4 regions of the Stenotrophomonas sp. 22385 genome follow, and region 3 is predicted to be linked to each of the others. Evidence: predicted binding sites of a transcription regulator. Region 3 holds the regulator's gene; each other region holds the start of a gene.

Region 1 (7,613 bases), on a different contig from region 3:
GGCGGCGATGTCAGCAGGGCTCAATGCCATCTCGACCGCCTCGGCCCTCCGCGTGGAACAGGCGTTCGACCTGCTCGACACGGGGACCGGCAACGGCGCGCCCGGGTTTGCCGATGCCGCAGGCGATCTGCAGCGGGTACAGGGCCAGGCCGCGCTTGCCGCCAGCCTGGAAAGCCTGTCCGGCAAGGCGCACAGCCTCGCCAATGGCATGACCTTCGACAACCTGGACATGAATCGCCGCGCGCTGTCCACCCGCTTCGATGCCGTGTCCGCCGCGCCGCGCCTTCGCGGCGCGTGGCAGAGTGCCTTGGGCGAAGCCGGTCAGGGCAGCTTTGCCGGCAGTGGCTTCCAGACCCAGGGCTGGATGATGGGCCAGGACATGGCGCTGGGCAGCAACGGCGTCATGGGCTTTGCCTTTGGCGAAACCCGCAGCAACAGCAGCCGCGAGTGGGGCGGCGACAGCGGTCGTGACCGCCAGTCGCAGGCGCAGCTGTACGCGGGCTGGAACAGCGGTGCGGCTTACACGCTGGCGCAGCTGGGCGCCGGCCAGTTCACCCGCGAAATTGACCGGCAGCTGCTGCTGGGCGCGGGGCAGTACGGGGTCAATGCCCGTTACGGCGGCAACTTCAGTACCGCCAGCGTGGAATCGGGCTACCGCTTCGGCGGCGCTGCGGCCTCGTTGACGCCTTACCTGGGAGCGGACTACGCACGCCTGGACAGCGACAGCTTCAGCGAAGACGGCGGTTTTGGCTTCGGCCTTCGCGCCCACAGCCGCGCGTCCAGCCGCAGCCAGGCGCTGGCCGGCCTGCGTGCGGAAACCCGCCTGCGTGGCTGGTCGCTGCGCGGCTACGCCGAATGGCAGCAGACATTGTCCAGCGATGGCCTGGCATTCGATGCCAGCTTCGTTGGCGTGGATGCCTGGGCGCCGGTGGCCGGGCTGCAGCCAGCGCGCTCCGGCGGCCTGTTCGGCCTGTCGGTGCAGTCCTGGCTGACGCGCAACTCGCAGCTCTCGTTCGGCTACGACCAGCGCTTCGGCCCGCGAGGCGACCTGAGCCAGGTCGCGCTGCGGTACGCCGCCGCGTTCTGATCCAGACGCGACAGGCAACAAAAAAGGGCGCGGGATGATCGCGCCCTTTTTCTTCATCTACCCGCTGGCATCAGCCGCCGCGCAGCGTGCCCAGTCGCGGTCGCGCCCGGCCCAGCGGCATCTTCAGCTTGCCGATCGACTGGATGCGGGTTTCGGCGATGCGGTCAGCCGCGCGCTGTGGCGCGATGCCTTCCTGCTGGGACAGCGCGAAGACGCGGCCCAGGTTGTGATAGATGCTGCGGATCAGGCGCATCGCACGCTCGCGGTTGTAACCGTCGATTTCCAGCGATACGTTCATGACCCCGCCTGCGTTGACCGCGTAGTCCGGAGCGTAGAGGATGCCGCGCGCGTGCAGCTCATCGCCGATTTCTGGAGTGGAAAGCTGGTTGTTGGCCGTGCCGCAGACGATCCTGCACTTCAGGCGCGGCACGGTCTGCGCATTGATCGCGCCTTCCAGCGCGCACGGCGCGAATACATCGGCGTTGACATCGTAGATGTCATCGGGCTTGACCGCCTCGGCGCCGTACTCGGTCACCGCACGTTCGACCAGGGCAGCGTCGAGGTCGGTGACAAACAGCTTGGCGCCACGATCCCGCAACAGCTTGACCAGTTCCATGCCGATGTGGCCAAGGCCCTGCACCGCGATGCTCACCTTGCCTACTTCCTCGTGTCCCAGCTTGTGCTGCATGGCCGCCATGAGCGCCTGCAGCGCGCCATAGGCGGTGAACGGGGCAGGATCGCCCGAGCCGCCGTGTACCTGGTGTACGCCGGTGACGTACTCGCTTTCGAGGTAGATGTTCTCCATGTCATTGACATCGGTGCCGACATCCTCGGCGGTGATGTAGCGCCCGCCCAGCGAATCCACGTAACGGCCGAAGGCGCGGAACAACACCTCGGTCTTGTCCCTGCGCGGGTCACCGATGATCACCGCCTTGCCGCCGCCGACATTCAAGCCCGCCAGCGCGTTCTTGTAGGTCATCGTGCGGCTGAGCCGCAGGGCGTCGGCCAGCGCGTCGTCGGTGCTGGCATACGGGCGCATGCGCACGCCGCCGAGCGCCGGGCCCAGCGTGGTGTTGTGAATGGCGATGATGGCCCTCAGACCGGCATCGCGGCTGTGGCAGAACACCACCTGTTCATGGCCGGACGTTTCGAGGGTTTCAAATAACATGGTGACTCCGATGGTGCGAACGGCGGCAAACGCCGGCGAACTTACCAGCAAAAAGAGGGGTGCAAAATAAAAAAAGCGACGTCGTCGGTTCGGCAGGACGGGTCGCGCGGCGCCATTCTAGTGCATTCCGCCGGACGGTGTTGTCAGGGCCGGGTGACCATGACGCGCTAAAGTTGGCCCGTTCCGGGCCGATGCCGTGGCAACGGTGCGCGGTACCGGCAAGCCAGGACGGAACAGGTGGGTGGAGTGGCGACAATGTGGCTGTGGGGCCGCACCAGCAGGGGCGCGGCCCGATGATGGCGATCCTGGCCGGCGCGGCGGGTGTGCTGATCCTGGCGTTTCTGGGCTGGGGACTGTATCGCCGCCCGGCGGGGGCGGGGGCGGCGCAGCCGGTGCCGGGTGCCGCCGGCAGCCGCAGCCGGGCGCAGCCGCAGGCTGCTTCGCCCGCGCCACCGAACGGCGATGGGGGGGAGGTGCTCCAGGCAGGCCTGCATGCGCTGGCGCTGCTGCCGGGCGCCGGCACCGCGCGGGCAACGGGCGTGCAGGACACGGCCCTGCTGGCGGCGGTGACCGCCGCGCTGGACGCGCAGGACTGGTCGGCCCGGCACCTGCCACGCCGGCCGCAGCTCCTGCCGCAGTTGATCCAGACGGTCAACGACAGTGATGCGTCGGCACGCAGCATGGCCTCGATCATTGGCCAGGACGCGGTGTTGACCGGTAACCTGCTGCGCATCGCCAACAGCCCGGTGTACCGGCTGCAGGCCAAGCCGGTGGACAGCCTGCAGCGCGCGGTCACGCTGGTGGGGACCGATGGCATCCGCCAGATCATCAGTGCGGTGCTGGTGCAGCCCGTCATGCAACTGCACAGCGACGCCTTTCCGCAGTTCGGTACCGTGGTCTGGGAGCATGCGTTGCTGGCCTCGCGGGCCGCAGCCGATCACGCCCGCCTGGTGACCCATGAGGACGGATTTGCCGCGCAGTGGATGGGGCTCACCCAGGGCCTGGGCGCGGCCCTGGTGATGCGGCACCTGCTTGACGTGGCCCGCGACCAGGGTGCAGCGCCATCGCCGCCGTTGGCCAGCGCGCTGCTGGATGCGTGGACGCTGCCGGTGGCCAGCCGCATCGCGGCCGCCTGGGAGCTTCCCACGTCGGTGCACGAGGCGCTGCTCCGCGATGCAGACGCCCCCGGCGGTGGACTGGCCGCCAGCCTGCACTTCGCCCGCGCAGCGGCATCGGCCAGCCTGCTGTGCCGGCATGGCCGGATCAGCCAGGCCCAGGCGCTGGCACTGCTGGAGCAGTTGCAGGACACACCCGCGCATGCGCTGCAGTGGATCTGGCGGCGTCTGCATGGGCGCGCCGTGGAAACGCTGGAGGCTGACGAACCGGCCGATGCGTAGAGCCACCGCTTGCGCGGCTGCTTCTAGAGCTGTGATTCCAACGGCAACCAACTGATGACGCGCGCGCTGGCGCGCTGCCAGAATGAGGTGTCGGGCTCTTTGTCCAGCAATGCCGGCGGCTGCTCCGCCCGGTCCAGCCAGCGCACCTGGTCGTCCTGTCCAAGCGTCACCCAGTAGCTCTGCTTTGGATCGGCCAGGCGCAGGTATTCGGCGCGCAGTTGCGCGGCCAGTTCCCGATCATCGAACAGCACGCCCATCTCGGTGTTGAGATACGCAGAACGGGGGTCCAGGTTGAACGAGCCGACGAAACCGCGCTGGTCATCGATCAGGAACGCCTTGGTGTGCAGGCTGGCGCCACTGCTGCCGAACAGGCCACCGCTGCCACCGCCCGCGCCGCGCGAGCGCAGCTCATACAGGTGCACGCCATCGCGCAGCAGGGGAGCGCGGTAATGCATGTAGCCGCTGTGCACGGCGGCCACGTCATTGGCGGCCAGCGAGTTGGTGACTACGCCCACGTAGGCGCCACGCTCCACCATCGCAGCCATTCCGCGCGTGCCTTCCTCGCCCGGCACGAAGTAGGGCGAGATCAACAGTGCTTTACGGCGCGTGGCTTCAAGCTCGCGTACCAGCCGGGTGACCAGCCAGTTGGCGGGGTCGTCGCGGCGGTGCTTCATCGCCGGATCGGACACGATCTCGACGCGTGGCGACCAGTGCAGGGCTACCGCATCGGTGTAGAACGAACGCGCCGCGGGCGAACGCTCGACGCGCTCCAGGTAGGGTCTGGCGGCTTCCAGCTTGGCTTCGTGCGCCGATTCAAGCATCAGCAGGCGCAGCTGGGCCGGGGTGTGGAAGGCCAGCGCGGCCACGGGTACTGCCGCTTCGCTGTTCCAGTATGCATCGAAGATCGTGTTGGCCTGATCAACGGCTTCGCCGGCCACGATCAGGTCCAGGTCGCGGAAGTTCACATCGCTGCGGGCACTGAAGTACTCCTCGCCGATGTTGCGTCCGCCCACGATGGCGACCCGTCCATCGGCTATCCACTGCTTGTTGTGCATGCGGTGGTTGACGCTGAAGAAACGCTGCACCATCTCCACCAGCCGCCACAAGCCGTCGCGGTTGCGGAACGGGTTGTAGAGGCGGATTTCGATGTTGGGGTGCTCATCGAGCGCCATCATCAGGGCATCCTTGTCCTGCGCGTTCATGTCATCCAGCAGCAGACGCACGCGCACGCCGCGCTCGGCCGCCTGGTACAGCTCCTGCGCCATCAGGTGGCCGATCAGGTCGTCCTTCCAGATGTAGTACTGCAGGTCCAGGCTGCGCGCGGCATTCCGGGTGATCACCGCGCGGGCGGCATACGCATCCAGGCCCTCGGACAGGAAGGCAACGCCGGACTGGTCGGGATGCCCAGCCTGCAGGCGCACCACCTCCCGGTCGATCGCACTCTGCGCTGGTTGCAGGGGCAGCACGCTGCTGTGCGGCCCCATGGCCTTGGGGGTGAGATGGTCGCCCAGCAGCAGCCCGCTGAGAACCAGCAGGACCATGATCGCCAGCAGGATGCCCGTGCCCCGCACCAGGCGCCGCCAGAAGGATTTTTGCTTGGTCATGCCGCGATCCTAAGCCGGCCGCGCGTGCACCGCGAGTGCAGGGGCCGCGTGCGGATCAGAAGCGTTCGTCCGGGGCAAGGTAGCGCCACTGGCCCGGGGAAAGCTTGCCCATCGCCACCCGGCCGATGCGCAGGCGGCGCACGCTCACGGCCTCCAGCCCAACCTGCCGGCACATGTCGCGCAGCTGGCCGGGGACCACCGGCTTGATCGCGAAGCGCAGCCGGGTTTCGTTCTGCCAGCTGACCTTGCACGGGGGCAGCGGCCAATTACGGAAGCTCAGGCCGTGGGCCAGCCGCTGCATCCCATACGGCACCAGCTCGCCGCTGACCTCGACCAGGTATTCCTGTTCCAGCGTCGCGCCACGGTCCTTCAGATGCGACACCACCCGGCCGTCCTGGCTGACCACCACCAGGCCGCTGTCTTCGTCGGCCAGCGGCATCACCAGCTGCAGCGCGTGGAAGTGCCGCTGCAGCAGGGCCACGCCGGTGGCATCCAGTTCGCTGCGGCTGTCAGGGGTCACCAGCGCACAGAGTTCATCGGCACGCATGCCGGCCGGCTTGTGCAGCAGCATGCTGACCGTCTCGGCGCGGGTGGCCTCGGCGTTGTCGCGCAGTACCACCTCCTCATCGGTGACCATGGCCTGTGGTTGCTCGACCACCACGCCATTGACGGTGACCCAGCCCCCCTCGATGTAGCGCTGGGCGTCGCCCCGGGAGCAGCCGATCAGGCGGGTCAGGCGTTTGTCGAGTCGGATCGGATCGGTCATCAGGCAGGCAGCACAAAGCGGGACGCGGGCGGGGAGTGTACTGGCTCGGGGCCGGGCCTGCGCGTGACGGGGCCGCGAGCGCGTCAGCCGCTTGCCCGTTCCAGGTGGGTCAGGTACAGGCGCAGGTCGAACTCCAGCTGATGGTAGTCCGCTTCCATGTGCGTGCACAGCTGGTAGAACGCCTTGTTGTGGTCCGATTCCTTCAGGTGCGCCAGTTCGTGCACCACGATCATCTTCAGGAACGGCGCCGGCGCCTCGCGGAACACGCTGGCGATGCGGATCTCGCGGCTGGCCTTGAGCCGACTGCCCTGCACCCGCGACACGGTCGTATGCGTGCCCAGCGCATGCTTGAGCACCTGCAGCCGGCTGTCATAGATCACCTTGGACAGCGGCACTGACTGGCGCAGATAGCGCTCCTTCAGCGCCTGGGTGTAGTCGTACAACTGACGGTCGTTGCGCACCGTGTGCAGCTCGGCGTAGCGGCGTTGCAGCCAAGGTCCCAGGCGGTCGGCAGCGATCAGCTCGCGCACCTGCTGCTGCAGCGCGTCGGGGTAGCCGGCGAGGTACTTCAGGGCAGTCATGCGGCGGTTGGGGAGCAGCGGTGGGGGCAGTATGATGGCCCCTGGAATCCCGCACCAACAGATGCAAAGGCAATGGCGAAGGCAAATCCCCTGCAGGAACAGCTGCTCAAGGCCGGGCTGGTCAAAAAGTCCCAGGTGTCCCAGGCCGCGCGAGAACAGGTGAAGGCCCGCCACGGCAAGGCCCCGGTGGCGCCCACCGACAGCCAGCGCGAGGCCGAGCGCCTGCGGGCGGAAAAAGCCGAGCGCGACCGCGCGCTGGAAGCCGAGCGCAAGGAAAAGAACCGCCTGCAGGAGCTGCAGGCCCAGGTGCGCCAGATCATCGACAGCAACCGGGTCAAGCGCGAAGGCGAAAGCGAGTACCGCTTCAACGACGGCACCCTGATCCGCACGATGCTGGTCAACGAGATGCTGCGCCGCCAACTGGCCGTGGGCAGCCTGGTGATCGTGCGGCTGGGTGAGGGCTTCGAGCTGGTACCGCGTGCGGCCGCCGACAAGATCCGTGAACGCGATCCGGCCGTGATCGTGCTCGATAACGGCAAGGATCGCGCTGCGTCCGCCGAGCCCAGTACCGGCAATGCCGAGGACGATGCCTACTATGCGCAGTTCCAGGTGCCCGACGACCTGATCTGGTGATGCCGGGCTGAACGGTTCACCGCAGGCGGCGGGTGTTCAGCCCGCCGTAAACCGGCGTCGCCCGGCCGGATCTATGCTGGTGGTCCGGCAACGGCATGGGAGATGCGGCATGGCCACAGGTTGGGCAGGCGACGGCGCCGTCCAGGACCAGATCGATGCGACCGTCGATGACGCCATCCAGCGCGCCCGCGCGCAGCTGCGCCAAGGTCCGGGTCTCACCCATTGCGAGGAATGCGGAGCACCGATTCCGGAGGCGCGCCGCCGTGCCGTGCCTGGGGTCCGCCTGTGCGTGCGCTGCCAGGAAGCCGAAGACGCTGCACACCAGGAGGCCGGCACCTACAACCGGCGCGGCAGCAAGGACAGTCAGCTGCGCTGAC
Region 2 (7,613 bases), on a different contig from region 3:
CCGCGAGCTGGGCGCCGAACGCATCGCCACCGGCCACTACGCCCGCGTGGCGCAGGTGGGCGGACGCTGGGCGTTGCTGCGCGGCGCCGACCGCAGCAAGGACCAGAGCTACTTCCTGCATCAGCTGGGACAGGCCCAGCTGGCCGCGACCCTGTTCCCGATCGGCGACCTGCAGAAGAACGACCTGCGCCGCATTGCCCGCGACGCGCGCCTGCCGACCCACGCCAAGAAGGATTCGACCGGGATCTGCTTCATCGGCGAGCGCGATTTCCGCGAGTTCCTGGGCCGTTACCTGCCGGCGCGTGCCGGCGAGATCCAGGACCCGGACGGCAACCGGATCGCCGAGCACCCCGGGGTGTTCTATTTCACGCTGGGCCAGCGCGAGGGCCTGAACATCGGCGGCGTGCGTGGCCGCCCGGCGGCCCCGTGGTACGTAGTGGGCAAGGACGTGGCCAGCAACGTGCTGTACGTGGACCAGGACCGTGAGAGCCCCTGGCTGCAGTCGACCCGGCTGCATTCGGAGACTGCCCACTGGATCGCCGGGGCGCCGCCTGCCCGTCAGTTCGAATGCACCGCGCAGACCCGCTACCGCCAGCCGGACGAGCCGTGCACGGTGCGGGTGCGCGACGATGGCAGCGTGGACGTGCGTTTTGCGCGGCCGCAGCGTGCCGTCACCCCTGGGCAATCCCTGGTGTTGTATGACGACGAGGTCTGCCTGGGTGGCGCGGTGATCGCCGCCACTGACGCGCCGCTGGAGCAGCGCCTGCGCACCGCCCCTTCCCCCTTCGAGGTATCTGCTGCATGAGTTTTTCCATCGACGACCGCGTCCTTGCCCTGGCTGGCATCGCCCAGGCGCTGCAGCAGGTGCGCCGCATCGCCGAAACCGGCCATTCCGAGGCCAGCGTGGTCCGCACCGCGATCGACAGCGTGTTCCGGATCGACGCCGACAGCCCGCAGGCCATCTACGGCAGCGCCGCCAACCTGGCCCCGGGCCTGCGCCTGCTGCACAACTATTTCCGCAACCAGGGCCAGGACGAGATCCTGCCGCGGCTGGCACTGGCCGTGCTGCAGCTTGAGCGCCGCTTCGTGCGCGAGCACGCGGTGGTCGAACAGGTCAGCCAGGGCATCGCGCGCGCCCAGCGCCAGGCCTTGGAGCTGAACGACAGCGCCCACCCGGACGTGCTCTCCAGCCTGGGCGGGCTGTATGCCGACACCATCAGCCACCTCAAGCCGCGGGTGATGGTCCAGGGTAACCCGCACTACCTGGGCCAGGCCGGGGTGGTGGCCGAGATCCGCGCGCTGCTGCTGGCGGCGGTGCGTTCGGCGGTCCTGTGGCGCCAGACCGGCGGCCAGTACTGGGATTTCCTGATCTCGCGCAAGGCGATGATTGAAGCTGTGGATCGTCAGCTTCGCTGACGAAAAGGAGGGACGACCAACGGTCGTCACCTACCGGCGCTGACGTGTAGAGCCACGCCCTGCGTGGCTGCAATGCATCCGAAGCACGAAATCCACACACACCGACTAAAGCTCCCGGGGGTGCGGCCGATACATTCTCCGTGCACCTCCCCGAGAACGTCCATGTACTCACGCATTTTCACTAGTCTGGCCGCCCCCCTGGTCCTGACCCTGCTGCTTCCCTTCGCCATCGGCTTCGAATGGCCGGCTGCCCTGCGCTGGGCGATTCTGACCACGATGACGCTCAGCTGGCTGGGGTTCGCCTGGTGGACTGCCCGCGCCCAGAGCCAGCGCTCGCCCGAGCATGCCCGCATGATGCGGGAACAGGATCAGCTGCTGACCGAGCTGCGCTCGTTCGTCGGCAACGAAATCGATGGTTCGCGCGCCGAGATCGAACGGGCCCGCGACCTGATCCGCCAGGCCGTGGCCGGGCTGGGCGGCAGCTTTGATGCCATGAACCGCAAGTCCCGCCAGCAGAGCCAGGCCCTGGCCCGCATCGTCGACCGCGCCGGTGAAGATGGGGGTGCTGGCGTCGACGTGGCCCGTTTCGCCCAGCACGCCAGCCATCGCATGGAGCAGCTGGTGGAAGCGCTGGAGCAGGTCAGCGGCCAGAGCAGCACTACGGTGCAGCACATCGACCAGATGGCGCAGCACCTGGATGGCATCTTCGCGTTGCTGGAAGACGTCAAATCCATTGCCGACCAGACCAACCTGCTGGCGCTGAACGCGGCCATCGAGGCGGCCCGTGCCGGTGAAGCCGGTCGCGGCTTTGCGGTGGTGGCCGACGAGGTGCGCAACCTCTCCGAACGTTCCACCACGTTCAACGAGCAGATCCGCAAGCTGGCCCACAGCTCCAAGGACGCCATCGCCAAGGTCCGCGAGACGGTCTCCAACATGGCCTCGCGCGACATGGACCGCTCCCGCGAAGCGCGTCACGAAGCAGCCGCCATGCTCGACAACGTGGCCCAGATCAATGCTTCGCTGGGCGAAGGCATGCGCGAGATTTCCGAGTGCGGCCGTGCGATCGACAGCAGCGTGGCCGAAGCCGTGCGTGCCCTCCAGTTCGAAGACATCGCCACCCAGGCCCTGGGCGGCGTGCACACCCACCTCGATCGCCTGACCTCGATCAACCGCGAAGCGGTGGGCCTGCAGGAACTGCTGCACCGTAACGGCGGCGTGTTCGACGCCGAAGTGGCCACCGCGCTGCAGCGTACCGGCAACCGTCTGCGTGAAATGCGCAGCGAGTGGGAACGCCCGCCGCACAAGCCGGTAAGCCAGCAGAGCATGGCGGCCGGTGCGGTTGAGCTGTTCTGATCCGTGATAGGTGCCGGCAACGGCATTCCACGAGGGCCCCGGCATTGCCGGGGCTTTCGTGCGTGTGGCCCCCTGCCCCATCTGTTGAAGATTTCCGCATGCTGTTGAACGCCACCCCCAGCCCCTTGATTCCTGCCGGTAGCGGCGCGTCGCCCGACGCAGTGGGCGACGTCATTCACCCTGCCCAGGCGCCCGCGGCGCCGAAAAGCGGGCGCGCGCTGTTGGCGGCGCTGGAACAGCAGGCGCAGCGGGAACTGGCGGAAATGATGGCGACCGCAGCGGCGGCAGCGCCGCTGGATCCCGCGCTGGCGGGATTGGCATGGGACCTGGGCCTGAGCGGAGACATGGTCGATTGATCCGGATCCCGATGGGCCTGTAACGGTTGCTGGCCCATGGTTGATGGATCCGGATGCCAATGGGCCCCTAACAATTCGTCCGTGGATCGGGATCAATCAACTACGGGCCCGCCAACAGTTACGGGCCCGACGGCACCGGAATCCGCAACGCGTCGCCGGCACCCGCGGGAATCGCCATCACCTGCCCCCCGCCCTGCTTCAGCCACTGCGCCAGATCGCGCGGGGTCAGCGGCCTGGAATACAGGTAACCCTGGATCTCGTCGCAACCCTGGCGGCGCAGCATCGCCTCTTCCTGCTCGGTTTCGACGCCTTCGGCCACCACCTTCATGCCCAGAGCGTGACCCAGGTGCACGATCGCCTGGGTGACTTCGGCGGTGCCGGCGTCGTGAAGCATGCCCTGCACGAAGCTGCGATCGATCTTCAGCCGGCCCACCGGGAAGCGGTTGAGGTAATGCAGGTTGGAGAAGCCGGTTCCGAAGTCGTCCACCGCCAACGGCACGCCGTGCCGCTCCAACACATCGAAGCAGTGGCGCAGCACGTCGGTGTCGCGGATCAGGGCCGATTCGGTCAGCTCCAGTTCCAGCCGCTGCGGTGCCCAGCCATGGGCGTGGCAGATATCGATCACGCGCTCGGCAAAGCCACGGTCGCGCAGCTGCACCGCTGACACGTTCACCGCGATCCGGTCGAACTTCAGTCCGGCCCTGTCCCAGGCGGCCGCCTGGCGGCAGGCCTCGGCCAGCACCCAGTCGCCGATGCGGACAATCTCACCGCACTTCTCGGCGATGGGAATGAACTCGGCTGGACTGCAGTAACCGATCCCCGGGCGGTGCCAGCGCAACAGTGCCTCGATGGCCGGCGGCTGATCCTGGGCAGCGTGCAGCAGCGGCTGGTAGGCCAGGCTGAACTCTTCGCGCTCGATGGCGCCCAGCAGGGCGTGCTCGATTTCCAGTTTGCGCTGGATGCGCAGCAGCGCATCCTGGCTGTAATACTGATAGGTGTTGCGCCCGGCTTCCTTGGCAGCGTACATCGCCGCATCGGCCGCGCGCAGCAGCGAATCGAAATCCGCGCGCCCTTCGTCGAGCATCGCGATGCCCACGCTGGCGCCCACCTTCAAGGTCGTGTCACCGCGCTGCAGCGGCTCGGCCAGCGAGGCGATCAGCTTGCGCGCCACGTGCCCGGCATCCTCCGGGTCGGCAAGGTCGCGCAGCACCACGATGAATTCATCGCCGCTGAAGCGCCCGAACAGGTCGGCGTTGCGCAGGTTCTGATGCAACCGTGCCGCCGCTGCCTTCAGCAGCGCATCGCCGGTGGCATGACCGAAGGTGTCGTTGATGGTCTTGAAACCATCCAGGTCGATGAACAGCATCGCCAATGGTGCGCCACGATCAAGCGCTTCCTCGATGGCATCTGCAGTCTGCTCGCGCAGCAGCATGCGGTTGGGCAGGCCGGTGAGCAGGTCGTAATGGGCGAGCAGCTCGATCCGCTCGTTGGCCTCGCGTTCGCGGGTGATGTCACGGAACAGCACCACGAAACGGGTCGGCAGGCCATCGCGGTGGTCCAGTTCGATCAGCACCTGCACCCAGATGCGCAGTCCGGACTGGCGGTAAAAGCACAGATCCAGCTGCTCAGGCAGGCCGCCTGCGGCAATGCGCGCCAGTGCTGCCTCGAAGGCGTCGCGCGAATCCTGCGTGTACAGCGCCAGCGCCTGGTCCAGGGTGATCGGTTCCTTGCGCAGGCCATGGATGCGGTAGCACTCCTCGGTCCACTGCATGTGGCGGGTGCTCACTTCGATCTCGCAACCCCCGATACGGCCCAGCGCCGAGACCCGGTTGAGCAGCTCGGTCCGCCAGCGGATGAGCGCATCGGTCTGGTGCTGTTCGGTAATGTTCTGCACCTGGCCGAGCAGGCGCTGGATGCGCCCATCCGGACCCAGCAGCGGTTGCATCCACAGCCGCAGGTGCAGCGCGCCGTTGCCCTCCCGCGGCAGCTCCAGCGCCAGCATGCTGGGCTTGCCATCGCGCAGCATGCGCCGCCAGGCCTGGCGCAGCAGGCTGCGCGAACGCGGCTCCAGCAGGCGCAACCAGTGTCGACGGCTGTTCAACGGGGCATCGCCTACACCGAGCAACGCCCGGAACTCCGGCGACCACCAGAACTGGCGGGTGCCCGGATCCCACGACCAGCTGCCCATGCTGGCGATGCGCTGCGCTTCCCGCAGGTGCACCTGCTGCTCCAGCAGCAGCGCTTCCATCTGCTTCTGCGCCTGGATGTCGGTGTGCGTGCCCACCATGCGCAGCGGCTGACCGTCGACCGTACGGGCCACCACGCGCCCGCGGTCGAGCACCCAGCGCCAGTCGCCTGCGGGATGACGCAGGCGGTACTGGGCGGTGTATGCCTCCCCATCGCCGCGCAGGTGCGCGTCCAGCGCCGCACGCACAGCGGCCCGGTCATCGGGGTGAACGGGGGCCAGCAAGGCCTGCCCCGCCTCCGCCACCGCATGTTCTTCAGGGCCGGTCGGCAGGTCGTGCCAGCGCTGGGAACGGGTGACCGCGTCGCTGGGCAGGTCCCAATCCCACAATCCGTGGCCGGCGTGCTCCAGCGCCACTTCCCAGCGGCTGCCCGCGTAGGGCGCCGCTGGCTCCGGGATGCTCAGGGTGAAGGCCAGCAGATGGCCGTCGGCATCATGCACGGCCCGCATCCATCCATCAAAGCGACCACGCGGCCCGCCCGGCAGCTGGCAGGGCACCAGGCCCCCATCGGCCGCCAGCAGCCGCAGGTCTTCCAGCAGCTCGCCGTAGGCCGCCACGGTCGCCGGCAACCCATGGTCACGCGCGGCCGGATTGGCGGCCAGCGGGCGCCCGGCCCGGTCCAGGATGACCAGGGCCGAGGCCAAAGGGTGCTGCAGCAGACTCGCGATGATGCCTTGGTCCACGCGGTATGACTCCGATAACGCACCCGACAGCCGGGAACGCAATCGTTAGCGGCTGTTCCGCTCGATAGTTGAGCGTCGCGTGCGCCCAAGGCGTCCCAACCACTACTATGGAGCGTCCGCCCAACCGCCTCCCGTCGCGCCCCATGCCTGTCGTCCCGCCCGGCCCGCCCGTCCCCCACCGTCGTGACCACCCGCTCGCACAGGCCCTGCGCCGCGATCGCTGGCGGGTGGTGATCGGCTATCTGGTGCTGGCCTTGTTCTGGATTCTGTGCAGCGACGCGGCCGTACAGGTGCTTACCGCCGACCTGGCCACGGCCGCGCGGTGGCAGACCGCGAAAGGCGCGTTCTTCGTCATCCTCAGTGGCGCGCTGATCTACCTGCTGCTGCGCCCGCTGGCCATGCACGTACTGCAGACCCATGAGCGCCTTGAGCACTCCGAACAGCGCCATCGCCAACTGTTCGAAGGCAACCCGGGCCCGATCCTGGTCTACGACCTGGACACGCTGGAGATCCTGGACGTCAACCCGGCTGCCAGCAGCCTGTTCGGCTGGAGCCGCGACGAGTTCATCGTCATGTCGATGACCGCGCTGTGGCCGCCCGGGGACGAAGCGGCGCTGGCCGCCAAACTCGAGGAGATCCGCGCGCAACCGGAACAGCTGTGCGTCATGACCGCCGACCTGGTGCTCAAGGACGGCACGCGCCGGCGCATGGAGATGCGCAGCAACTACCTGGATTACGCCGGGCGGCCGGCGCGGTTGCTGATCGCCATCGACCGCACCGGCGAAGACCAGGCGCTGCGACGCCGCGACCAGGCGCTGGCCCGGGTCGAGGAAGCGCACGAAATGGCGCGGATCGGGGCCTGGGAGGTCGATCCCTCCACTGGACTGGGTCGCTACTCCAACCAGGTTTACCACCTGCTGGGCCGGCGCCCGCCCGAAGCGCGGCGTTGGCACCGCTTCGAGGAACTGCTGGTGCCTGCCGACCCAGCCACCGCCGCGCTGAGCGAACAGCTGCTGCAGGACATGCGCGGCGACGCGGTGCAGATCGACCTGCTGCTGCCGCTGCTGGCCATGGACGGGCGTGCACTGATGGTTCACCTGCGCGCCGAGAGCGGCACCGATGATGCCGGCCGGCCCCGCGTACTGGGCACCCTGCAGGACGTGACCGAGCGCGAGCAGTCGCGGCGCCTGCTGCGCGAGCGCGAAGAACAGTTCCGCGAGCTGGTGCGGGTGCTGCCCGACGGCGTGGTGATCCTGTCCGACGAACATGTGCTGTATGCCAACGCCTGTGCTGCCGCGCAGTTTGGCTACGGGCAGCACACCCTGCTCGGCGAACCGCTCTCGGCGCTGGTCGTTGCCAGCGACCTGCCCAGGGTGCGCGCCCAGTTGTTCGCCAGCATCCCGCTGCCCACCAGCGGCAGCGAAGTGATCGGCATGCGGCGGCAGAATGGCGAGCGCTTCCAGGCCGGCCTTGCGGTCGGCGAGGTGCGCTATGGCGGGCGCAACTGCAAGCTGCTCATCGTGCGCGATCTGAGCGAGCCGGAACGTATCCGCCAGGCG
Region 3 (7,613 bases):
ACGGCCGGGGTAGTCGTCGGAGGTCGCGGGCACGGTCAGGCTGGCGGCGTTGCAGATACGGGTATCGACCGGGATCGCGTCTTCCCACACGCGGTGGCCGTGGCGGTCCTGCATCTGCTTGAGGGTTTCGTTGCCGGCGCGGGTGCGGCGGTCGAACAGGGTCGGCAGGATCGACATCGGCAGCGGCCGGCGGCGCGAACGCTCGACCATCTCGCCGGTGCGTACCATGCCATCCAGCCCGTGCAGGGCCAGCGGCTCGGCCTGGGTGGGAATGATCAGGCGATCGGCTGCGGCCAGCGCATTGATCATCAGCAGGCCCAGGGTGGGCGCGCAGTCCAGCAGGATGTAGTCGTGCTGGCCCTGGTGGCGGGCCATTGCGTGCTGGAGAGCCAGGCCGAGGCCGGGCTGGTTGGCGCTGCGGCGCTCGAGCGTGGCCAGCGCGGCCTGCGCGCAGATGAAGTCCAGGCCCGGCACCTGGCTGTGATGGGCAAGGCTGCCCAGTTCTGCCGGCGGGGTCGCGAACAGCTCCAGTACGCCGGCGGGTGGCGGATCCAGCGGCACACCAAAGGCACGGGTGAGCGACGAATGCGGATCGAGGTCGATCAGCAGCACGCGGTGGCCCAGGGCGGCCAGGCCGCGGCCGAGCGCCAGGGTGGTGGTGGTCTTGCCCACGCCGCCTTTCTGGTTGGCGATTGCCCAGATACGCATCGGCTTACTCCTTCATTGCGGGGGAAACGGCGGCGCCAACACGGCTGCCGGCCGGCCCTGGTGGCAGCTGCACCGGGGCGAGGGGGGGAACAGGGGAGGGCGCGGCCGTGGCCGGCGCGGTGCCGGTTTCGGCGGTGAGCTGCGGGCCCAGCGGGTCCACGCCCTGCGCGGTGTCGGCCAGGATGATGACCATCACCCGGCGGTTGCGGTTGCGGCCCTGCGCGCTGGTGTTGTCTTCGCGCGGGCGGAACTGCCCGTAGCCGACCATGGCCAGCCGCGCCGGCTGCACGCCCTGGTCGGCGAACAGGTGCACCACGCTGGCCGCGCGCGCCGCCGACAGTTCCCAGTTGGACGGAAACAGGGCGGTGGCGATCGGCACGTCGTCGGTGTGGCCTTCCACGCGGACCCCATTGGGCGCGTCGTGCAACACCTTGGCCAGTGAGGCGAGGGTGTCGCGCGCATGCACGTCCAGGGTCGCCGAGCCGGTGGTGAACAGGATGTCGCTGTTGATCTCCACTTCGATCCACAGCTCCGTGCGGCGCACGGTGATCATGCCGCGGTCGATCAGCGGTGCCAGGGTGGCGGTAAGGCGATCGGCAATGCCGTTGAGCTGGCGCTCGGCGGCCTGCAGCTGCTGCTGGTTATGTACCGACACTGGCATGCGCATCTGCGAGGCCATCGCAGGCAGCAGGGTCGGGTCGTTGCTGGGCGAAGGTGCCGACGGCCCGACCCGGTTGCCGGCCCTGATCACCGACGGGCTGTCCCAGCCGCCCCCCTGCACCTGCTGGTTGCCGACCTGCACCGGGTTGATGGTGCGCGGCGCGCCACCGAAGGCGGTGGTCAGCGCGTCGGCCATGACCCGGTACTTGCCTTCGTTGAGGGACGAGATGGCGTACATGACCACGAAAAAGGCAAGCAGCAGCGTCATGAGGTCGGCGTAGGGGATCGCCCAGGCCTCATGGTTGGCATGCTCTTCGTGGGCTCTGCGGCGGGCCATGTCAGTGCAGGAACCCCGACAGGTTGGTCTCGATGTTGCGCGGGTTCTCGCCCTGGGCAATCGAGATCAGGCCTTCGATGATCATTTCGCGGTCGCGGCTGTTGTGGTGGATCACGCTCTTGAGCTTGGCCGACACCGGCAGGAACAGCAGGTTGGCCGAGGCAATGCCGTAGATGGTGGCGGTGAACGCGGCAGCAATGCCGTGGCCGAGCTTGCTCGGGTCGGCCAGGTTCTTCATCACCGCGATCAGGCCGAGCACCGCGCCGATGATGCCGAGCGTGGGGGCGTAGATGCCCATGCCCTCGAACACTTTGGACGCGGCCAGGTCCTGGCTCTCCTGGCTGCCCAGTTCGATTTCCATCATGTGCCGGATGGTTTCCGGCTCCACGCCATCCACCAGCAGCTGCAGGCCCTTGCGCAGGAACGGGTCGTCCTGGGCATCGACGTGCGCTTCCAGGCCCAGCAGGCCCTGGCGGCGGGCGATGTTGCTCCATTCCACGATCTGGCGGATCAGCTCGGCGCGGTCGCTGGCCGGCGGGCGCACGACCCAGCGCACGATCCTGAAAGCGTGCTTGAACACGGCGGGCGAGGTGTGGAGCAGGATCGCGGCCAGGGTGCCGACGATGACGATCACGAACGCGGCAGGGGACCACAGCGAAGCCAGCCCGGCACCCTTGAGGATGCTGCCCCCGACCAGCGAGGCCAGGGCAAGGAAAAGTCCAATGAGGCTGAGTCTGTCCATTTGTCCGATATCGGCTTGCGGGTGGGGGACTTGAATTGCAGGGCTGCCGGGGGTTCAGCCCGGCATGTCAATCGTGCTGGGTGCGCAGCCCGTCCACATCGAGGATCAGGGACATGCGGCCGTCGCCGATCAGCGTGGCGCCGGCGTAGCCGCGCAGGCCGCGGAGCGCCTTGGGCAGCGGCTTGATCACCACTTCCTCGCGGCCGCGGACCTGGTCCACCACCAGCCCGAAGCGCGCCTCGCCGGCCTGCAACACCACGATGGTGAGCAGTGACGACGGCGCCGGCTCCACCGCCAGCCAGTGCCGCAGATCGACCAGCGGCAGGGTGTGCGACTTGCGGTCGAGCACCGCGCGGCCGTCGAACCAGCCCAGCGAGGAGTTCGGGGCGTGCAGCACCTCCATCACGCGCGCCAGCGGCAGCGCATAGACATCCTCACCGGCCTGCACCAGCAGGGTCGGCAGGATCGCCAGGGTGAGCGGCACGCGGATCATGAAGCGGCTGCCGCGGCCCAGTTCGGACTGGATCTGGATCTGGCCGCTGAGTTCGCGGATACGCGATTGCACCACGTCCATGCCGACGCCACGGCCGGAGATATCGGTGACTTCCTGCTTGGTCGAGAAACCGGGCAGGAACACGAGATGGAGGCACTCCTCGCTGGTCAGGCGGGCGGCCGCTTCGGGGTCGATCAGGCCCTTCTCGCGGGCCTTGGCACGCAGGCGCTCGGGATCGATGCCGGCGCCGTCATCCTGCACTTCAATGCTGACGTAGTCGCCTTCCTGCTGCGCGGACAGGCGCACGTTGCCGCTGCGGGTCTTGCCCTGGGCTTCGCGCAGGTCGGGCATTTCAATGCCGTGGTCGATCGCATTGCGCACCAGGTGCACCAGCGGGTCGGCCAGGGCTTCGACCAGGTTGCGGTCCAGTTCGGTTTCCGCGCCGATCAGTTCCAGCTCCACTTCCTTCTTCAGGTTGCGGGCCACGTCGCGGGCGACCTTGGGAAAGCGCGAAAACACCTTGCCGACCGGCTGCATGCGGGTGCGCATCACCGCCGACTGCAGGCGCGCGGTGGCGATGTCCAGCGTAGACACGGCGCGGTCCAGTTCCTCGTCGTGCAGGCGCGCACGCAGGGTCTTGAGCCGGTTGCGCGACAGCACCAGTTCGCCGATCAGGTTCACGATCGCGTCCAGGCGCTTGGTATCCACGCGCACGGTGTGTTCGGCTTCGGCGACCGGCTTGCTGGCGGCCGGCTTGGCCGGGGCCGGGGCCGCAACCGGGCGCGCTGCGACGGCCGGGGCCGGCGCCGGGGCGGCAATGGCCTGCGCGCCGGGGGCGGCGCCGCCATGCAGCTGGTCGAGCAGGGCTTCGAATTCGTCCTCGCCGATCAGGTCATCGCCTTTCTTTTTCGTCACCGCAGTGGGTGCGGCGCCGCCGTGCAGCGTATCGAGCAGGGCTTCGAACTCATCGTCGGTGATCAGCTCGCCGCTGGAGGCGGCGGCCGCCGCGACCGGGGCCGGCGTGGCGGGTCCGTTGACGTCGAACTGCGCGATCAGTTCCGGCGGGGCATAGCCCGGCTCGGTGCCGGCGGCCACCGAATCCAGCATCGACTGCAGGTAATCCAGCGATTGCTGGCCGGCGTCGAAGTGGTGGGCCTGCAGTACGGCCTGGCCCGATCGGGCCATGCCCAGGGTTTCTTCGGCGGCGTGGCACAGCTCGACCATGGCCTGGATGCCCAGGAAGCCGGCACCGCCCTTGAGCGTGTGGAAACCCCGGAACACCGCGTTGAGCTGGTCGCTGTCCTGGGGCGATTGCTCCAGCGACACCAGCTGTTCGCCGAGGCGATCCAGGATCTCCTGGGCCTCGAGGATGAAGTCTGCAGCAATGTCGTCTGGAACGGCACTCATGGTTTCAAAGCCCCAAATCGGAAAGCAGGTCGTCGGCGTCAACCTGCGACACCTGATGGCGGTCCAGGCCGCTCACGGCCGGGCCGGCCAGGCCGTTGTCGCGCTTGTGGGCGCTTTCTTCCGGTGGCGGCAGGCCGAGCGCGCCGAAGCCTTCGTGCACGCGGCGCACGATGCCCACCACGCGGCGGATGATCTGCCCGGTGAGATCCTGGTAGCTCTGGGTGAGCGCGATCTCGGTGAGGTTGTGACGGATCCGGTCCAGTTGCTGGTCCTGGTCCGGGCTCAGCCCGTTGGCACGCAGCTGCTCGGTGAGCGCGCGGCATTCTTCGGCCAGGTCCAGGGTGCGGTGGGTGGCCTGTTCGGTCATCGCCACTACGTGGTCCAGGCGCGCGCAGGCATCGTCCAGCTCGCCGGCTTCGCTGGGCACGGTGGGCAGTTCACCCAGCGCCTGGCCCAGCTCACGGGCAAGCCGGTTCAGGCCAGCCATCATCGGCTGGGTGCGCAGTGCGGCCAGGGCGTCGATTTCCCGGCGCCAACCGGCTTCGTCGCCACTTTCCAGCGCAGCCAGGGCATCCTGCAGGCGCTGCACCAGCGCCGATTTGTCGCGAAGGGTCTCCATCAGGCGCTCGCCGCCAGGCGTTCGAAGATCTTGCCGAGCTTTTCTTCCAGGGTCTGGGCGGTGAACGGCTTGATGATGTAGCCGTTCACGCCGGACTGCGCCGCTTCGATGATCTGCTCGCGCTTGGCTTCGGCGGTGACCATCAGCACCGGCAGGGTCTTGAGCTTGGCGTCGGCGCGGATCGCCTTGAGCAGGTCGATGCCGGTCATGACCGGCATGTTCCAGTCGGTGACCACGAAATCGAATGGCTGGCTCTGCAGCAGCGCCAGCGCGGCATGCCCGTCCTCGGCTTCGGCCGTATTGGTGAAGCCCAGATCGCCCAGCAGGTTCTTGACGATACGACGCATGGTCGAGAAGTCATCGACGATCAGGATACGCATGTTCTTGTTCAAAGCACTTTCCTCGGTATCAAGTGTTCTCGAGGCCGGCGTCGGCCGCCTCGAAGATCTTCAGTCGGCCACGCAGGCGCAGCACTGCCTGGCCATGGATCTGGCAGACGCGCGACTCGCTGACGCCGAGCACCGCGCCGATCTCTTTCAGGTTCAGCTCCTGCTCGTAGTACAGCGACAGAACCAGTTGTTCGCGTTCGGGCAGCAGCCCGATCGCATGGCCCAGTTCGCGGCCGAATTCGCCACGCTCCAGTACCTGCTGCGGGGTCGGACCGCCCTGGGCGACGGTATCCAGTTCGCCCTGGTCTTCGATCCGCGATTCCAGGCTCAATACCTGCCCACGCGCGGCGTCTTCCATCAGGCGCAGATAATCGGCCAGTGGCATGTCCATCGCGGCAGCCACTTCGGTGGCGCTGGCGGCGCGGCCGGTGCTCTGTTCCAGGCGGCGGATGGTGGAAGCGGCGTCGCGGGCACGGCGGTGCACGGAACGTGGCACCCAGTCGCCGCGGCGGATCTCGTCGATCATCGAGCCGCGGATGCGGATCGAGGCATAAGTTTCGAATGAAGCGCCCTGGTCGGCGTCGTAGCTGCGCGAGGCCTCGATCAGGCCCATCATGCCGGCCTGGATCAGGTCGTCGACCTCGACGCTGGCCGGCAGGCGTGCGGCCAGGTGGTGGGCGATGCGCCGGACCAGGTCCGAGTGCTGGGCAATGCACTCGTTGGCGGCGGCGCGCTGCACCTCTTTGTATTGTGCGGCGCCTTTCATGCGGTCACCCCGCGTTGCTTGAGGATGCGTTCCAGGAAGAATTCAACGCCGCCGCGCGGCTCGGTCGGAGCCTGCCAGCGCGCAGTGCGGCGGGCGATCTCGGCGATCGCCTGGGCCGACGGGCTGGAAGGGTAGGCCTTCACCACCGGCTGCTGGCGTTGCACCGACAGGCGCAGCCAGTCGTCCTGCGGCACGCAGCCCAGGTAGTTCAGCGAGACATCGGCCAGGAACTTGTCGCAGACCCGGCTGAGCTTTTCATACAGCACGCGGCCTTCGTTGGGGTCGCGGACCATGTTGGCCACCACCTGGATGCGGTCCACGCCGCGTTCGCGCGAGAGCACCTTGATCAGGGCGTAGGCGTCGGTGATCGAGGCCGGTTCGTCGCAGACCACCACCACGGTGTCCTGCGCGGCCTGGCAGAAGGTCAGCACGCCGTCGGTGATGCCGGCGGCGGTGTCGACCACCATGAAGTCAAGGTCACGTTCCAGTTCGGAGAACACGTTGACCAGGCCCACGTGTTCGGCCGGCTGCAGTTCGGCCATGTGGCGGCGACCGGACGCGGCCGGCACCACCAGCACGCCGCCGGGGCCTTCCAGGATCACTTCATCCAGCGTGCAGCGCCCGGCGACGAGGTCGGCCAGGGTCAGCTTGGGCTGCAGGCCCAGGATCACATCGATGTTGGCCAGGCCCAGGTCGGCATCCAGCAGCAGCGTGCGCTTGCCCATGTCGGCCAGCGCCACGGCCAGGTTCGCCGACACGTTGGTCTTGCCCACGCCGCCCTTGCCGCCGGTGACGGCGATGGTGCGCACCGGTCCCAGCGGCTGGCTGCGGGTGGCCGACAACGGGAAGGTCCTGGTCAGGTTTTCATACTCACGCGACGGCATGGTTCAACTCCGGGTTGCAGGGCATATCGGCCGCGCGGCGCAAATCTTCAAGGCGAAGTACAAGATTGGCTGCACTGGCCCGGTGCAGGTCTTCGGGAACGTCCTGGCCATCGGTGACCCAGGTGATCGGCAGGCGGTGGTCAACCGCCACCGACAGGGCGGTACCAAAGCGGCCGGTCTCGTCCAGCTTGCTCAGCACCACGCCCTGCGGGTTGGCGGCGCTGAAGCGGCGCACGACTTCGTCCATGTCGCCGAAGCTGGTGTTGGCCGGCAACACCAGCAGCGTGCGGATCTGCGGGGCCGCGCGCAGCCACTGCAGCTGTGCGGCCAGCGCGCGGTCACGCGGGCCCAGGCCGGCGGTGTCGATCAAGACCAGCTTGTAGTCCTTCAGGCGCTCCAGCAGCTGGGCCAGGTCACTGCCGCTGCTGGCTTCATGCACGGCGATGCCGAGCTGGCGTCCGAAGCCGTACAGCTGTTCGCGGGCGCCGATGCGGGCGGTGTCGGTGGTGACCAGGGCCACGTCACGGGCGGCATGGGCCTCGGCAAAGCGCGAGGCAAGCTTGGCAATGGTGGTGGTCTTGCCGGCGCCGGTGGGGCCCACCAGGGCG
Region 4 (7,613 bases), on a different contig from region 3:
AGCGTGCAGCAGGCCGGCGCGCCGGCGCGCGACATCGACGCGGGTGCGTGGCGGTGAACGCAATTGGTGCCTGAGAGGCAACAGTGCGGGTCCGCGGGCGGACCTACTGCTGCCGTGGCGGCCTCCCTAGCATCGCCACATGCCCCGGCGCCCGGGGTTCCTTCGCCCCCCCTGGAGCAAGAACATGAAAATCCTGATCATCGGCGGCACCGGCCGCATTGGCAGCAAGGTCGTCGACCGGCTGCGCGCGGCTGGCCACGACATTGTCATCGCGGCACCGTCCACCGGCATCGACATCGTCAGCGGCGACGGCCTGGACGCGGCCATGGCCGGCACCGACGTGGTCATCGACCTGGCCAACTCGCCGTCGTTCGAGGATGCGGCGGTGCTGGACTTCTTCCAGACCGCCGGGCGCAACATCCTGGCTGCTGAAAGCAGGGCTGGCGTGCGTCATCATGTGGCGCTTTCGGTAGTGGGCACGGACAAGCTGGCGGCCAGTGGCTACTTCCGCGGCAAGATCGCGCAGGAGAGGCTGATCCGCGACGCCGGCATCGCCTACACGATCATCCATTCCACCCAGTTCTTCGAATTCCTGCCCGGCATCATTCAATCTGCCGGCGAAGCGCTGCATCTGCCCACCGCACTGGTTCAACCGATTGCTGCCGAGGATGTGGCCGACGCGGTCGCCAGCATAGCGCTGCAGCCGGCCATCAATGGCGTGGTGGAAATCGCCGGTCCCGAGCGCACCCGGATGGATGAGCTGGCGCAGCGCTTCCTGGATCGCACCCACGACCCCCGCCACGTGGTGGGCGACGCGCAGGCACCCTACTTCGGTGCGCAGCTGCAGGACGACACGCTGGTGCCGGTCGGCCAGGCCTGGCTGGGCCGCCAGGGCTTCGACGCCTGGCTGCAGCAGTCAGGGCTGAGCCGCAGCAACTGATTGCCCACCTGCCTGTACTGCGTGGATACGCCATGTCCGACCTGAAGCCGCCGTCGCCTGCCGTTCTCGACAGATACCGAGGGGATGAGGTGCGGCCGCTTTACACCGGACGGGTGCGCGTAACCGGCGGCGAGACCGGTCACGGGCGTGCTTCGGGTGTGGTCCTCTCCGACGATGGAGCCTTGGCGCTGGAGCTGCGCCTGCCGCTGTCGCTGGGGGGACCCGGCGGTGGCAGCAACCCCGAGCAGCTGCTGGCGGCCGGCTACGCGGCCTGCTTCCACGGCGCGATGAACCTGCTGGCCAGCCGTGCCGGACTGGCGTTGGCGGATGCCTGCATCGAGGTGGCGGTGACCTTCTCGCGTGATCCGATCGACGGCCTGTACCTGCTGTCGGCCGAGGTGGAAGCCTTCCTGCCTGGGCTGGAGCCCGCCGTGGCCGCCGAACTGGTGCGCAACACCGAACGTGTCTGCCCCTACGCAAAGATGTTCCGCAACGGCATCACCCACGTGGTGTGCGTGGTGCCTGCCGCCGCACCCTGAGCGGCGCCTTACCGGCTGGAGCAGACCCTCATGTCGCGATGTCGTCCACGGGAAGCGCGCCCTCCCGCACAGCCCGACCGTCATCGTGCCGTCTTCAATGCCGACTACAACGTACGCAATGCAAGGGCGGGGCGGGATGCTGTCTGATCCGGCCCTAAAGCCCGGGCGGATGCAGCCGATATCGAGGCGTCCTTCTGCCTGGAGTGCGTCATGTTGGCCGTCCCCCGCCGTGTGCTGTCGTCCCTTGCCCGCCGGGCTGAACCCCTGCGCCGGCTCAGCGTCGCGCGCAAGCTGAAGATCAGTCTGGTTGCCTGTGCATCCGGCCTGCTGCTGGTGGCCGTGGTGTACGCGTGGACACGGTACAACAGCGAGCGGGCGGCGGACACCTTCGCCACGCACCAGCAGGCGACGAGCCTCATGGCGGCACTCGGTACGCAGGTGGCCGATGCCCGTCGCCTGCAGACCCGCTACGCGGCGAGCTTCAACGATGCCGACCGCGAGGCGCTGCAGCGGGCACGCCAGCGCCTTCAGGTGTCGCTGGAGGCCCTGCAGCGCGCCGCTGTCGCCAACGGCAATGGGGCTTCCCTGAGTACATTGGCCAACCGCATCGGTGAATTTGCCGAGGGCATCAACGCGCTGAATGCACGTGTGGATGAGATGGGCCGGGGTGAAGCCGGGCTGCGCGCGCAGCTGGAGGCCTCGGCCACCAGGATGGAGGCCGCGTTGGGCCCTCTGCAACGTGCCGCGCTTGACGCGCAGTGGCAGGCGATCCGCCGACAGGAGGCACTGCTCCTGCTCACCGGCGATTCCACCCACGCCGACCGTGCCAGTGAAGCCAAGCTGCCGTTCGAGCTGGCGCTGGCAGCGCCGGGGGTGCCGGCAGCCGCGCAGGACGCACTTCGCGCCGGCATGGATGCCTACCAGGGCGCACTGCTCAGTTACACCGCCGCTCGAGTCGGGCTGGACGTGGAAGCACAGTCGCTGGCCGACACCGCTGCCCAGATCGCCCCGTCGCTCGATCAGGTGCAACGTGCGCAGGCAAGAGCGCTGGACGGCGCGCGTGGGCGCCTGCAGGTACAGGCCAGGGCGATGACGGTGGTGTTCGCGGTCACGCTGCTGCTGGTGACTGCATTGCTCATCGCCACGCTGCTGCTGACCCTGCAGGCGGTACAGCGCCCGATCGCCAACACACTGCGTTTCGCCGAAGACATTGCCGAGGACCGGCTGGATACGGTGCTGGTCGTGCATAACCCGCACGATGAATTCGGCACGCTGGCCCAGCGCCTGCTGCACATGCGCGAACGTCTGCGCGGGCGGATCGAGGCCGAGCGGGCGGCAGCGCGCGACAACACCCGTGCGCGACAGGCGCTGGACAGTGCCCAGACCGGATTGATGGTGCTTGAGCCTGACGGACGCATCGGTTTCATCAACCAGGCGCTGTGCAGCGCGCTCGGCTGCACGCCCGGGCAGTGGCAGGGACGCCCGGCGCAGCTGCTGCATCCGGTGTTTTCGGGCGTTGCGGCGCAGCTGCAGTGCGGCCACGCAGGCACGCACGAGATCGAACAGGATGGAATCCGTTATCAACTGGCATTCAACCCCATCCTCGACCACGATCAGCTGTTGGGCGCAGCGGTGGAATGGCGCAGCCGCGCGCTGGAAGCCACGGTGGAGAACGAAGTGGCCGCGCTGGTGGATGCCGCCGCGCAGGGCCAGCTGCAGGCCCGCATCCGAGTGAACGACAAGCAGGGCTTCGTGCTGACCCTGGCGGTCAGCATCAATCGCCTGCTTGACACCTTCCAGGGCAACCTCGCCGAGCTGCAGGCGCTGCTTTCAGGCCTGGCGCACGGAGACCTGGCCGTCCGCATGCAGGGTGACCATCAAGGCGTGTTCGCGCAGATGCGCGATGATGCCAACGCCAGCGTGGCACAGCTGTCCGATATCGTGGCCCGAATCCAGCATGCCACTTCCGCAATCAATGGCGCGGCCGGCGAGATCGTGGCCGGCAACCGTGACCTGGCCGAGCGGACGGAGCGCCAGGCGGCGCATCTTGAAGAAACCGCATCGTCCATGGAGGAGCTCACCGCCACGGTGCGCGAGAACGCGCACTCGGCGCAGCAGGCCAACCAGTTGGCCGTTGACGCTGCTGCGATCGCGGGGCAGGGCGGTGCGGCCGTGGCGCAGGTGGTGACCACGATGCGCGACATCGCCGAGTCATCCCGGCACATCGGCGACATCACCGGGGTGATCGATGGGATCGCGTTCCAGACCAACATCCTCGCGCTCAATGCTGCCGTCGAAGCCGCGCGTGCGGGCGAACAGGGCCGCAGCTTCGCAGTGGTCGCGGGCGAAGTGCGCCTGCTGGCCCAGCGCAGCGCCGATGCCGCCCGCCAGATCAAGCGACTGATCGAGTCGTCTGTGGAGACGGTCAACGCCGGTAGCCGCCAGGTTGGCGAAGCGGGGGCTACCATGCGCCGCATCGTCAGCAGCGTGGAGCAGGTCACTGCGATAACCGCCAGCATCTCGGCTGCGTCGCAGCAGCAGAGCATGGGCATCGAGCAGGTAGGCAGGACCCTGTTGCAGATGGACGGCAGCACGCAGCAGAACGCAGCGATGGTGGAGGAGGCTTCGGCGGCGGCGCAGGCAATGCAGCGACAGGCGTCGCTGCTGTCCGAAGCGGTGGCGGCATTCGTGTTGGCACGCCCTGCCGTGGTGCGTCCCGTAAGTCCGGCGGTTGCGTGAGGGATTCGTGATTGCAGCGTGTACATGGGCCGCCCAACGGGCGGCGCTGCCGGGGGTATGCTTCGGGCATGAACATACGTCGAAAAGCAGCGTCGCCCGCCCTGACGGGTGATGCGTTTGTCCGCGTGCGGGGAGCGCGCGAACACAACCTCAAGAACGTGGACGTGGACATTCCGCGAGACGCCCTGGTCGTATTCTCCGGCATCTCGGGTTCCGGGAAGTCCTCGCTGGCATTCGGCACGCTGTATGCCGAGGCGCAGCGCCGGTATCTGGAGTCGTTGTCGCCCTATGCGCGCCGCCTGATCGACCAGGTCGGCGTACCCGACGTGGACGCCATCGACGGCCTTCCGCCGGCGGTGGCACTGCAGCAGCAACGCGGCACGGCAAGCGTGCGCTCAAGCGTGGGCAGCGTGACCACCCTGTCAAGCCTGCTGCGCATGCTTTACTCGCGCGCTGGAACCTATCCGGCCAAACAGCCGATGCTGTACGCAGAGGACTTCTCGCCGAACACGCCGCAGGGTGCCTGCCCGAACTGCCACGGCTTGGGTTACGTGTATGAAGTCACCGAGCAGTCGATGGTGCCCGACCCCTCGCTGTCCATCCGCGAGCGCGCGATCGCCGCGTGGCCGCCGGCCTGGCACGGACAGAACCAGCGCGACATCCTGGTGACGCTGGGCTACGACGTGGATGTTCCGTGGCGCGACCTGCCGAAGAAGCAGCGCGACTGGATTCTGTTCACCGAGGAGCAGCCGGTCGTCCCGGTATATGCCGGCTTCACCCCGGGCGAGACCCGCGCCGCACTGCGCCGCAAGGAAGAGCCCAGTTACATGGGTACCTTCAGTGGCGCGCGGCGCTATGTACTGCACACGTTCGCCACCACCCAGAGCGCCATGATGAAGAAGCGCGTTGCGCGCTACATGGTCGGCACGGTATGTCCGGTCTGCGACGGCAAGCGTCTCAAGCGTGCGGCGTTGTCGGTGACCTTTGCCGGCATGGACATTGGGGCACTCTCCCGGCTGTCGCTGTCAGCCATGGCCGACGCATTGCGTCCAGCTGCAGAGGGTCGTTTCGACGCGCCCGCCAAGGCTGCGGCGCGCAGCCGTGCCGCCGGGCGCAGGGCCGAACAGCAGCGCGTGGCCAAGGGCGGGCTGCTGCACGGGGGGAGCAGTGACGTGCGCCGCACCCCGGACCTCTCCGAGGAGAAACGCATCGCGGCCCAGCGCATCGCGCACGATCTGGTGGAGCGCATCGGTACGCTCCAGTCGCTGGGCCTGGGTTACCTGTCGATGGACCGCGCCACGCCGACGCTGTCACCGGGTGAGCTGCAGCGGCTGCGCCTGGCCACCCAGATCCGCTCCAGCCTGTTTGGCGTGGTGTACGTGCTGGACGAGCCTACCGCCGGCCTGCATCCAGCCGATGGTGAAGCCCTGTACGCTGCGCTGGACCAGCTCAAGGCCGGCGGCAACACGCTGTTCGTGGTCGAACATGACCTGGAGATGCTGCGTCGCGCGGACTGGCTGGTGGATGTCGGTCCCGGGGCGGGCCAACACGGTGGGCAGGTGCTGTACAGCGGGCAACCACAAGGTCTGCGCGGCGTTGCAGCCTCCGCAACCGCGCCCTACCTGTTCGGCGACCATGACCGTGCCACCCGCACCCCGCGCACGCCCGCCGGCTGGATGGAACTGCGCGGCATCCACCGCAACAACCTGCACGGACTGGACGCACGCTTCCCGCTGGGCACGTTCTGCGCGGTTACCGGCGTCTCCGGCTCGGGCAAGTCCAGCCTGGTCAGCCAGGCGCTGGTGGAACTGGTGGGCGAGCAACTTGGCCATGAACCCGCCGCAGCCGAGGTGGATGACGAGCTGCCGCAACCGAGCCGGATCGAACGCGCCCGCGGCCGCCTGCATGCCGGACACACGGCAATCAAACGCCTGGTGAACGTGGACCAGAAGCCGATCGGGCGCACGCCGCGTTCCAACCTGGCCACCTACACCGGCCTGTTCGACCACGTGCGCAAGCTGTTTGCCGGCACCCGCATGGCCAAGGCGCGGCGCTACAGCGCCAGCCGTTTTTCCTTCAATGTGGCGCAGGGCCGCTGCGAAACCTGCGAAGGCGAAGGCTTCGTGCACGTGGAGCTGCTGTTCATGCCCAGCGTGTATGCGCCATGCCCGACCTGCCATGGCCAGCGTTACAACGCCAAGACGCTTGAGGTGGAGTGGAACGGCCGTAACATCGCGCAGGTGCTGGCGATGACGGTGGAGGAGGCGCTGGCGTTCTTTGCCGAGGAAATTGTGGTGCAGCGCCCGTTGCAGCTGCTGCGCGATATCGGGCTGGGCTACCTGCGCCTTGGCCAGCCGGCCACGGAGCTGTCCGGTGGCGAGGCACAGCGGATCAAGCTGGCTACCGAGCTGCAGCGCAGCCAGCACGGCAACAGCCTGTACGTGCTCGACGAGCCCACCACGGGCCTGCACCCGGCCGACGTGGACAAGCTGATGGCGCAGCTGCACGGGTTGGTGGACGCGGGCAACACGGTGGTGGTGGTCGAGCACGACCTGCGCGTGGTGGCCGACGCCGACTGGGTGATCGATGTCGGGCCTGGCGCGGGCGAGCAGGGTGGGAAGATCGTGGCGACGGGAACGCCGGAGCAGGTGAGCCGCTCGAAAGACGGTAAGACGGCTGCGTACCTGCGGCGCTTCTTCGCCTGACCGGGCATCCGTGCCCACCAGCGGCAGGCAGCTACCGCGCAGTCGCCGGCGCTCCGGCGGTGGATACCGACCGTTGGTCGGTACTGTCCACCCACCGTTCGACTTCCCCCTCCGCGAACGGCCCCAGCTTCTGCTTGACGATCTTCCCGTCCGCATCCACCAGCACCGTGTAGGGCAGCAGACCCTGCGCGTTGCCCAAGCGCACGCTGGCGTCATCCGGCGCAGGCTGCTCGATCACGATCGGATAGGTCACCGGCACGCGGTCAAGAAAATCGCGTACGCCGTCCGGTGTATCGATGGCCAACCCCACCACCTGCACGCCATCGGCCGCCTGCGCAGCGGCAAACGCGGCCAGCATGGGCATCTCTTCCACGCATGGGCCGCACCAGCTGGCCCACACGTTGATCAACAGTGGGCGGCCACCGAAGCGGGCGAAGTCCACGGGCTTGCCCTCCACATCCGGCAGGGTGATTGCCGGCATCGGATCGCCGGGTTGGGCCGGCATGGCGGCCGGCCGATCCACGACAGCAGACCCGGAGTGCTGCGGCACGCGCCCGACGTAGTACACACCGGTGCCCAGTCCCAGCACCGCAGCCAGCGCCGCCACCACCCTCAACGATGTGCGGACCGGCGGGGTGCTCATCGCGCGGTGCGCAGCAGCGCTTCTTCCACCAGCGCCTGGGTCAGCAC

What was found. Region 3 encodes FliA, which starts transcription of late flagellar genes. Its sites were predicted from a motif close to TAAAGTTTNNCNNNCNNNGGCCGATAA; they were not measured.
Region 1: ACTJI4_RS16915 (HDOD domain-containing protein) is a predicted target of FliA. The motif match lies at 2,424-2,450, and genes of this name have one in related genera.
Region 2: ACTJI4_RS08630 (methyl-accepting chemotaxis protein) is a predicted target of FliA. The motif match lies at 1,523-1,549, and genes of this name have one in related genera.
Region 4: ACTJI4_RS01695 (methyl-accepting chemotaxis protein) is a predicted target of FliA. The motif match lies at 1,635-1,661, and genes of this name have one in related genera.

The regions. Positions count from the first base shown of each region.
Region 1 is NZ_JBQEOG010000010.1:77,159-84,771, reverse strand. Features, by position in the region: gene ACTJI4_RS16925 (S8 family serine peptidase) at 1-1,087, shown strand, start outside; gene ACTJI4_RS16920 (Glu/Leu/Phe/Val dehydrogenase dimerization domain-containing protein) at 1,158-2,255, opposite strand; gene ACTJI4_RS16915 (HDOD domain-containing protein) at 2,513-3,652, shown strand; gene ACTJI4_RS16910 (phospholipase D family protein) at 3,676-5,256, opposite strand; gene ACTJI4_RS16905 (rRNA pseudouridine synthase) at 5,312-6,022, opposite strand; gene ACTJI4_RS16900 (YgjP-like metallopeptidase domain-containing protein) at 6,106-6,603, opposite strand; gene ACTJI4_RS16895 (DUF2058 domain-containing protein) at 6,676-7,236, shown strand; gene ACTJI4_RS16890 (DksA/TraR family C4-type zinc finger protein) at 7,346-7,612, shown strand.
Region 2 is NZ_JBQEOG010000004.1:6,398-14,010, reverse strand. Features, by position in the region: gene mnmA (tRNA 2-thiouridine(34) synthase MnmA) at 1-805, shown strand, start outside; gene hflD (high frequency lysogenization protein HflD) at 802-1,416, shown strand; gene ACTJI4_RS08630 (methyl-accepting chemotaxis protein) at 1,579-2,769, shown strand; gene ACTJI4_RS08625 (hypothetical protein) at 2,868-3,125, shown strand; gene ACTJI4_RS08620 (sensor domain-containing protein) at 3,244-6,054, opposite strand; gene ACTJI4_RS08615 (PAS domain S-box protein) at 6,198-7,613, shown strand, end outside.
Region 3 is NZ_JBQEOG010000003.1:377,538-385,150, forward strand. Features, by position in the region: gene ACTJI4_RS08345 (ParA family protein) at 1-708, opposite strand, end outside; gene motD (flagellar motor protein MotD) at 713-1,705, opposite strand; gene ACTJI4_RS08355 (flagellar motor protein) at 1,707-2,447, opposite strand; gene ACTJI4_RS08360 (chemotaxis protein CheA) at 2,515-4,347, opposite strand; gene ACTJI4_RS08365 (protein phosphatase CheZ) at 4,352-4,966, opposite strand; gene cheY (chemotaxis response regulator CheY) at 4,966-5,358, opposite strand; gene ACTJI4_RS08375 (RNA polymerase sigma factor FliA) at 5,375-6,121, opposite strand; gene ACTJI4_RS08380 (MinD/ParA family ATP-binding protein) at 6,118-7,005, opposite strand; gene ACTJI4_RS08385 (AAA family ATPase) at 6,992-7,613, opposite strand, start outside.
Region 4 is NZ_JBQEOG010000001.1:404,249-411,861, forward strand. Features, by position in the region: gene ACTJI4_RS01680 (LysR family transcriptional regulator) at 1-57, shown strand, start outside; gene ACTJI4_RS01685 (SDR family oxidoreductase) at 185-940, shown strand; gene ACTJI4_RS01690 (Ohr family peroxiredoxin) at 973-1,479, shown strand; gene ACTJI4_RS01695 (methyl-accepting chemotaxis protein) at 1,690-4,218, shown strand; gene ACTJI4_RS01700 (excinuclease ABC subunit A) at 4,287-6,923, shown strand; gene ACTJI4_RS01705 (TlpA family protein disulfide reductase) at 6,955-7,566, opposite strand; gene ACTJI4_RS01710 (protein-disulfide reductase DsbD domain-containing protein) at 7,563-7,613, opposite strand, start outside.